2 regions of the Staphylococcus sp. SA22 genome follow, and region 2 is predicted to be linked to the other one. Evidence: riboswitches for the same ligand, from Rfam matches in the RefSeq annotation. Region 2 holds a riboswitch; the other holds the start of a gene.

Region 1 (5,090 bases), on a different contig from region 2:
GTTTGACAACATGAATGGTAATAAAATAATACGAATTACCAATACAAGGATAATAATAGCTAAACCATAATTGTCGTTTAATAAGTTATTTCCCAACCAATCCAATACATTTTTCATTGGATCTACGAATGTATTGTAGAAAAACCCACTACGTTTTTCAGGTTTAGAATAGTCACAACCAGCCAAAAAGACCATAATACCTAAAAATAATGGTAGTAACGCTTTTTTCTTCATTTTTCCACCTCTATCATTATATTCACATAGGATTTATTCTATCACATTAATGAGTACGTATGAAACAATAAGTGGAAAAATTTAACTAATTATTAAAAAAATCTTTGAATCGATTAACAGTCTTTTCAATATTTTCACTTTTAGAAATGGCTGAAATGACTGAAATTCCATTGGCACCTGCTTCTACAATCGGCGCCACGTTACTAGTATTTATACCGCCAATAGCTACAATCGGTAGTTGCGGATTCATTTCTTTAAATGTTGCAATCATTTCTGGACCTACTGGTGTATGCGCGTCATGTTTCGACGGCGTAGGATAGATTGGTCCAACACCTATATAATCAACATGAGTTAAATCAGATTTTGCATACTCATCTAAATCACTAATACTTAGTCCAATAATTTTATCAGTGAAATATTGTGCTATCTCTTTGACTTTCGCATCATCTTGACCGACATGTATACCATCCGCGTTAATTTCTTTTGCTAAGGATACATCATCATTAACGATAAAAGGCACATCATATTGATGACAGAGATGCTGTAATTCTTTAGCTAATACAAGTTTATCTTTTCCTTTTAAAGCTGATTCACCCTTTTCTCGAAATTGGAAAAGTGTAATCCCTGCCTTTAATGCTGCTTCTAATACTTCATGAATAGTTCGATGACTCGGAACATCGGAGGTCCCACAAATAAAATACACATTTAGATACGATTGGTTAAACATATTATTCCACCTCTTGAATGCGAATCCGTTGTTGATAGGTTGTTTCATTTAAATGATATAACGTATCAAGCAACAATGGTGAAAACGTACCAGGACCACCACAATTTTCATTTTCAGCAGCTACCTCAGCAGCAATATTAAATACGCTTACCGCTTCAATTAACGCTTCTATGTCTGGTTCTGTTTCTCTAAATAAAAATCCAGCAATAACGCCTCCTAATAAACAACCGGCTCCAGTTACTCGTGCTAATAATGGAGATCCATTAGCTAATACGATTGCTTTATCACCTTGAACAATAACGTCCTCTTTACCTGTGATTACTATTGCAGTTTTATATATTGCGTAAGCCTTTTTCGCTATTGCAACCGCATCAAGATTAGCATCACTATCTGTACCTTTCATAGTTGCTGTATCATCAATCAACGCTAATATTTCAGATGCATTGCCTTTAATTACTGATACTTTCGCTGATTTCAATAATAATTTACAAAATTGCTTTCGATATGTAGAAGCACCAACAGCTACAGGGTCAAATACAATAGGTAAGCCTGCCTCATTTGCCGTTTGAGCAATCGCAATAATATCTTGTTCATTTTGTGCTGTTAAAGTACCGATATTGATTAATAGCGCTTGTGCAACTTTGTAAAATTCTTCAGCTTCTTCGGGAGCTTCACTCATTGCAGGGCTCGCACCAATACTTAATAAACCATTCGCTGTAAAATTTTTAACTACATCGTTTGTATAACAAATTGTTAATGGGTTTTCAATACGTATTTTATTTAGATAATTCATCGTCTAATCCCTCTTTCTTTAAATATGCAAAATGATTCACCGGACCTCTACCACGGCCGATTTCAGGCGTATATTGTATACTCATTGAAATAAACTTTTTAGCCTTGTATACAGCCTCAAATAATGGTCTACCTTTTGCAAGTTCTGCCGTTATAACTGCTGAAAATGTACACCCTGTTCCATGCGTATGTTTTGTTTTAAATCGTTCATTTTCAAATGTTTGAACATCTTCTTTAGTAAATAAATAATCTTTTGCTATATCAGTATCATTTGAATGGCCGCCTTTAATGATGACACCTTTACTACCAATCTCATTAATAAAGATGCGGCCAGCCTGCATAATTTTTTCTTCACTATCAATGGTTAGTCCCGTTATTTCTTCAGCTTCTGGTAAATTCGGTGTTACTACATCAGCTAATGGCAATAACGTATGCTGCAAGTTTTGCTTTGTGTCATTATCCATTAATGAATCACCGCTTTTCGCCAACATAACAGGATCAATTACATACGGAATAGATTCATGTTGCATTAAATAATGACGAATCGTTTCCATAATATCTGCTGTAGCAATCATCCCCGTTTTAATAGCATGCGGTAAGGTATCGTTGAAGATACTATCAAGTTGTTCATCTACCCATTGATGATTTAAATTATGAATATGTTGTACGCCCAATGTATTTTGAGCAACAATACTTGTAACGACGCCCATACCATATACACCACATGAATGAAATGATTTTAAATCAGCCATTACGCCGGCACCACCTGTTGGATCAGTACCTGCAATGGTTAATGCTATTTTAGGTTTAATCATTTACTTTTCCTCCAAATTCCCATTGTTCTAGTGTCATAGCCATATTGAAAAATCGACGCTCATGTATGCAACTTTCTAAAAATACTTGTTTCACTTGTTCCAATTCCTTGTCAGACATTGATTCGGCTAATTTATTCATTAATGCCTCAAATACGTTAATTATGTCATCCATTTCAGTACTATAAAAATCAAACCATTTTGCCGTATCTTTTTCTCTATTAAGCTTATGATCACTTTGAGAGCGCTTAGCTAATTCTGCATAAATGTATGGACAAGGTGCCATTGCAGCAATTGTATAAATAGCATTTTCACGACTATGCGCTTGGAAATACATATGTTTTATGTAATGGTCGCCACTTGGAGGCCAAACTTTTGTTTTAATGATTTCTTCGTATGATTCACCAACAATTTGCGCTAAAATATCATGCGCAAGTACTTCACCTTCAACCATAAATTCTATTTGCTCTACTAAAAATTTTACGTCATTCATGCTATTCATTTTTGGAATTAACAAAGCATATAAGTTTGTGAATTCTTTTAAATAAGCTGCATCAGCTTGTAAATAGTGACGTAATGCATCAGCTTGTATATTGCCTAATAGCATTTTTTGAATAAAGTCATCCTCATAAATATCATTAATGATTGGCTTTGCAGCTTGGTACAATTTTTGTGAAAATTCCATTGTAAAAATCCTCCCTAAATAAAAAAACTACTTCCAACATGAAAGTAGTTTGATGGCAATGTTGCTATACTAGCCCCATCACTTCAATAACTACTTTCCTACGTTGGTACTAACCAAATCAGGTCATAAGGGTCTGAACAGTTCATCTCAGCCATATCATTAGGCTCCCCTAGTAGTTCCTTAGTATTCAATTGCAAATTAATCTTAGCAAACGGTTTCAACATTTTCAATTATTGTTGCTCAGTTGTATTATTATCTTTAAATAATAATTCTATAATGACATATATATTTGCGAAATAAAAAAGACCGGAACATATCGAGAATTCCCCGATATATTCCAATCTAAAAGTTACTTATATAACTATTGGTTAGCTATGCATAAATGGCTTATGCAGTAACCCAATGTCCAGCGCCACCAGTGTTATATAATTTTACTGCTGCGGCATCTTGAACACTTTCAGGAGCATTTGCTGGTGATACACCTTTATATTTAGCAGGTGCTACTGAATCCCAAGTTGATTGTAAGAATTGATACTTACCAGCTGCACCTGATGTTGGATTTACAGCATGAATATTGCCACCTGATTCACGTTGAGCAATTTGTTTTAGATGATCATTCACAATTACTGATGAACCTTCTGATGCTTTTGATTCAGTTGGTGTTGCAGTAACTTGTGAATTGTTTGATGTTGATGCTTGTGGTTGTTGAGTTTGAGCATTTTGTGGTGCTTCAACTTCTTGTGATTGTACTTGATTAGCTTGACCAGCTGATGGTGCAACATTATTAGTTGCAGGTGCTTGTGCACTCATGTCTGCTCCATTAGCACCTGTTGCATGGTAATTCCAAGCAAAGTGTGTACCATCTGATTCAAAGTGATAAGTAAACCCTTCATAGTCAAATGTATAATTATAAGCGCCAGCTTCAATTGGTTTTTGATTTAATGTTTGATCATTTGATTGCGCCATTTGCGCTAAAGATGCTTTATTTAAGTCCGCTTCACTTGCATGGGCTTCGTGACCTGCATTTCCTGCTACGATTCCTAAACCTACTGCTAATGATGATGCGAGTAATGTTTTCTTCATAATCTTAAAATCCTCCTACAAGTAATTTGTTTCTCTAAAAGTTTTACAGAGACTACTGTAACATCTGTAAAATCCGTGCAGGTTACAACAAAATAAAAAAATAGCCTTGTTTTTTACACAGTGATTACAACGAAATCCCCCATAATTTCAGATATGATTCTATCGAGAATTGTCATGACAGTAAAAATGTTTTTCATTTGCAATTTTTTATGTAATCGTTTTGCAATCTATGTCTATTTTCTATTAGAAAAACTACACAAAAAGACGACCTACACAACAGTACTAGTCATGTAAGTCGTTTTTAAGTGAGTATATTTCAAGTTAATTAGATCTATAAAAAATTTAGGATGGATTAAATGTATATTAAGGATGTTTAGGATAATTGGATTTAAATTTCTAATAAGTCATGATTATCTATATTTTGAGAGTCAATATCTAAAATACTATCTGAGAGAATTTCATTATTTTGGGATTTAGGGGACATAAATTTTATTGTTTCAACATATAATTCAGTGACAAAGTGTGTTTGTCCGTCTTTATCATACTTTCTTGATCTCATTTGACCAGTTATACCAACCAATGTACCTTGATTAGTATATTTTTCTATATTAGAAGCTAACTTGCCAAATGCTTTACAGAATAAGTAATCACAGACGATTTCTCCATTTTCATCTTTATAATTTCGGTGCGTTGCAACACAAAACGTTGCAATTTTTCTATCCTCCTTTTCAAATATTTGTGCGTCTTTCGTCAGTCT
Region 2 (5,090 bases):
AATAGAGGTATGATTAAATGCTTAAATCGCTTTAATCCTCTATAATTTGCTGCGTCTATCATCTGATAGCGCATTTTTAAAGATCTGCGAAGCTGTATTAAAGAACTAATCATTAAAGGTATCATACGAATGGCAGCCATGAATGCATAAGCAACTTTTGATTTAACCTTTAAATGTTGCATTAAACTATAAAAAATCATGACAACCTGAGATGTGAGTGCGATTAAGATACCGAAAAATGAAATAGCAATGGTTCTTAATGAAACATGTAAACCACGAACTAAACTTTCTGTTGTAATATGGATAAATCCGAATTTCAAAATTGTATGGCTACCGTTCCCGTATAAAATCATGAACAGGGAAGAGAGTAATGCAAAGCCAATACTTATAGTTATAAAAATTGCTGTAATTTTAAACTGAGTACCATTAAACATCAATAAGAAAACTAACATTAAGATAGTGATATAAAGCATAAAATCGAAATTATGCACAAATATAATAAAGAAAAATAGTATAATTCCAAGAAATAGTTTCGTTATAATGTTGACATCATCAACAAATGATTGCCGAACTTTCCATTGCTCATACATTCGTATCACCATCACAATCTAGTAACGCACCATCTGAAATTTTAAGTCTTCTTGATGGATAACGTTCAATTATTTCATCGTCATGTGTAACCATGACAATACTTTGTCCCAAATTAATTCGTTTTTGGAAAAGTTTGATCAACTGGAATGTATTATGGCTATCAAGTCCAAATGTCGGTTCATCTAAAAAGATGATATCAGCTTTAGAACTTAGTGCGGTAGCTACGCTAAGGCGTCGTTTTTGACCAATAGACAACTCATAAGGATGTTGATCTTTTACATTTTCTAAATCTAAAAGTTTTAAAAGTTGTATCGTTTCATCATCACTTTGATCTTTAGAAAGGTGATTAAAATGAATGTTAATTTCATCATAAACCGAATTTGTTATAAATTGTAATTCTGGGTTTTGATAAACTAGATACATGTGTTTTGCTGCATGTTTAATTTTTGTTAAACGCTGATTTTCAAAATAAACATCACCTTGATATTTAATCAATTGCATAATTGATTCAAGCAAGGTTGTTTTACCACTACCATTTGCCCCTGTAATTGTAATCCACTCACCTAGACCAATTTCTAAATCTGAGAATGAGAGCAACGTTGATTTACCGCGAATAATACGTCCATTTTTAAATTGTAATAAGTGTGAGTTTGTTGTTGGAAAGTCAACACGACTTGGTGCGAATTCCCATGCACGTGGATGCCACACACCATATTCACTGAGTAAATGAACATACTTCTGTAATATGATTTCAGGACATTCATCGGCAATGATATTTCCGTTATAATCCATCAAAATGACGCGGTCGACATGATTCCAGATGTGTTTAACTTTATGTTCAACGATTACAACAGTTTGATCTTCCCAAAGTTCAATTAGTTTAGTCCATAAATCTTCCGTTGCTTGAACATCTAACATTGCTGTCGGTTCATCTAAAAACAATGTTTTTGATTGTTGAAGAATGGTTTCAACAATTGCCAATTTCTGTTTCATCCCGCCACTTAAATCTTTGATATACGTTTCAGGGGTAACATTTAAATTGACCATATTTAAAGCATTGATAATTAACGCATCCATGTCTTCACGTGGTACTTGTCTATTTTCTAAAACGAATGCAAGTTCTTCGTATACTTTTGGCATACAAAACTGGCTATCAGGGTCTTGGAAAATAACGCCACTTAATGGGTCAACGATTAGTTCATCATATTTCATAGGTAATTCAATTAAATTAGGAACAATACCACTTAATACATTCAGAAGTGTACTTTTACCGCAACCAGAAGGACCGAGTAAAAGTACTTTTTCTTTGTCTTGAATAGTGATATTTAAATGATCGAAAATTTTACGCTGACCACTTGGATATTTTAATCGTAAATCACTTACTTTTAACACTCTGAATGCTCCTCTTATAAGTTGTCGTAATCTTCTTTAGCAGCTGGTCTAAATAATTTTGTTACGCCTGTCTTATCTAAAGCTTTTACTAAAAGGTAAGATAGGACGCCGGCGACTACTGCACCACTAATTAATCTAAATACGATGAATAATGTTAAGTTCCAACCTGCAACTTCATTTAAATAACCATAGAAATAATCTATCGGGAAAGCCGCGATTGCTGTACAAAAACCTGCTAACATAGCTACCATAACTGAACGAGATTGATATTTAAAAATTGCAAAGACAAGTTCACACGCTAAACCTTGTATAAAAGCGTAAACGATTGTCGGAATATCGAAACGACCCATAATGATAGTTTCGCCGGCACCTGCAGCAAATTCAGCCAGTAAAGCAATACCTGGTTTTGGAATAATTAGATAGCAGACAATCGCTGCCATGAACCAAACCCCGTTTGTTAATTGTTCGAGGTGAAGGCCTGTAGCTTGCACACCATTGTAAACAAACCACCATAAATTGTAAATAACTGCGAATACTACTGAAATAAGTACGGTTACTAGTATTTCAGATAGCTTTAAACCTTTTGACATTTTTACATCCTCCTAATAAAAAAACGCACAACCATCCATAGGAAAGTTATGCGTTCACAATATATATTAGTAAAACATATGTATAGTAACACTTTCCTACGCTAGTTCAAGCTAGATCAGGTTCAAAGGGTTTGAGGGCAAGCCTCATCTCAGTATAAAACACCCCTAGTGTGTGCGATTTATTTAATTAATTATACTGTAAGACGTTTATAAACTTATGTCAATAGGTTGTCTTCATGAAATGTCGTTTAATTCGATTTAAAATTTATAATATTAGTATTGGATTTAAATTGAAGATGTAGTAGGAATGTTAGTAATTAAAGATATAAAAATATGTGACATGTAATAATATTGAGCTGATAAATGAAGAGGGGTACTTATCAATCATACCTATTTAACAACAGTGAAGAATCCGTGCATAATGGCTTATGAATTATAGTTTGTAAGGTAAAAGAGGGATACTTGCGTCGAGCGCAAGCAAAAAAGCCCCTAACAACTAAAGGTTGTAAGGTAAAAGAGGGATACTTGCGTCGAGCGCAAGCATAAAAGCCCCTAACAACTAAAAGTTGTAAGGGGCTCTAAATTAATTTAGTGTATCTTGGATATCTTGTTTTGTTTGATTAATATCTTCTGTTTTTTCTTCTTTTTTATCTTTTAATTTTTCTTCAACTTCTTTAGCTTTTTCTGCTGCTTTTTTATTTTGATTTTCATTAGACATGATTAATTCCTCCCAAATTGGATAATTATTTATATATAAATCTTACCCGGTTGTACTTTCGTTAAACTTTTCTAAGTCTATAGCACTATTTATTCATTTATCTAAAGACAACAACATTAGATTAATATATAATGATTTTGAGGTGAACATAATGTCTTTTCTTAGGAAACACGCCGAAATTATTTTTAGCTATTTAATCGGTATCGTTTCACTCTTCACTGGTCTCATTATTTTAATTAACTTGCCATTAATTAAACAATTAAATGGTGGTAAAAAAGTTGATACACATGTTCATAATGTGTGGGAATTTCTGAATGCATTTTTCAGTGAAATTATTAAAGTAATGAGTCGTTTTATAGGTAATTTCCCTATAGTTAGTGCAATTGTGATAATTATATTCGGTATTTTAGTTATGTTGATTGGTCATACATTACTTAGAACTATTAAGTATGACTATGATATTTCTATCTTTTTCTTAGTTATCGGTATCATGTACTTTATTATTACTCTTATATTAATGACACAAGTTTATGGATTCTTTGCAGTGATTTTCATTATTCCATTTACAATTCATATAGGATATATCGTCTATAAAGATGAATTGAATCAGGAAAATGTAAAAAATCATTACATGTGGATAATTGTGAGTTATGGTATAAGTTACTTAATTACACAAATTGCATTGTATGGCAGAATTGATGCTAATGAAATAGAGTCAATTGATATCTTAAGTGTCAATGCTTTCTTTATAATTATGTGGTTACTTGGTCAAATGGCTATTTGGAATTTCTTGTTCTTGCGCCGAGCTTTACCTTTAACAAAGCAAGAATTAGGTGAAGAGGAGCCAGAATTATCAAGAACAAGTAAAGGGAATGTCACGAATCAAACTAAAATTCACTTGAAACAACTCCAAGATAAGACTACAGAATATGCACGTAAGACAAGAAGAAGTGTCGATTTAGATAAAATTAGAGCTAAAAGAGATAAATTCAAAAAGAAAGTTAATGATATTATCGATATTCAAGAAGACGATATTCCTGATTGGATGAGAAAACCGAAATGGGTTAAACCAATGTATGTCGAACTATTTTGTGGTGTCGTCATCTTTTTATTCACATTTTTAGAATTTAATAATCGTAATGCATTATTTGTATCTGGTGATTGGAAATTATCAGAGACACAATATGTTATTGAATGGGTTACATTACTAATTCTGTTATTCATTATTATCGCATATATCGCTACCACGTTAACTTTCCACTTGAAAGGTAAGTTTTATTATTTACAACTATTTATGGGGAGCATTTTATTCTTTAAATTGTTAACGGAATTTATAAATATAATGATTCATGGACTACTACTTTCAGTGTTCATTACGCCAACATTACTATTAATGTTATTGGCAATCATCATTTCTTATTCGTTACAATTACGAGAGCGACCATAATTAAAAGCATTATAAAAGTACTATCTATTAAACATTTTGATGTGTACGCTATAAGTTAGATATATCTCTAACTTATTTAGATACAGGTCAATGAAGTTTATGGATAGTACTTTTTTTGTAACTAGATTTGATTGATTCAGGTGATGCGAATTAAGTATTGAAAATTGTATACAAAGTTTTAGTGCAAATAAAATAGTTGAAAAGTTATCCATTTGTAAAATCAAGAAAACTAGTAAATAGTTGAAGCGACATATGGAATTGGCGAAACGATATATAGTATTTCCTGTGTAGAAATTTAACATATATCATTCGAATTACTAATTTGTTAAAATCAACAGTAAGATTAGAAGTA

What was found. Region 2 has a riboswitch for thiamine pyrophosphate ahead of ACXQH5_RS06460 (ECF transporter S component). Riboswitches for the same ligand answer to the same signal wherever they lie in the genome.
Region 1: linked by a shared signal. The riboswitch ahead of tenA (thiaminase II) and the one ahead of ACXQH5_RS06460 (ECF transporter S component) in region 2 are both predicted to bind thiamine pyrophosphate.

What each region holds. Positions count from the first base shown of each region.
Region 1 covers NZ_JBSZQY010000019.1:187-5,276, reverse strand. The annotation lists gene yidC (membrane protein insertase YidC) at 1-234, opposite strand, end outside; gene thiE (thiamine phosphate synthase) at 320-961, opposite strand; gene thiM (hydroxyethylthiazole kinase) at 963-1,754, opposite strand; gene thiD (bifunctional hydroxymethylpyrimidine kinase/phosphomethylpyrimidine kinase) at 1,738-2,568, opposite strand; gene tenA (thiaminase II) at 2,561-3,250, opposite strand; TPP riboswitch at 3,329-3,431, opposite strand; gene sceD (lytic transglycosylase SceD) at 3,638-4,333, opposite strand; gene ACXQH5_RS12340 (single-stranded DNA-binding protein) at 4,722-5,090, opposite strand, start outside.
Region 2 covers NZ_JBSZQY010000005.1:114,974-120,063, reverse strand. The annotation lists gene ACXQH5_RS06470 (energy-coupling factor transporter transmembrane component T family protein) at 1-590, opposite strand, end outside; gene ACXQH5_RS06465 (ABC transporter ATP-binding protein) at 583-1,983, opposite strand; gene ACXQH5_RS06460 (ECF transporter S component) at 1,998-2,573, opposite strand; TPP riboswitch at 2,650-2,750, opposite strand; gene graF (glycopeptide resistance-associated protein GraF) at 3,157-3,291, opposite strand; gene auxA (lipoteichoic acid stability factor AuxA) at 3,443-4,738, shown strand.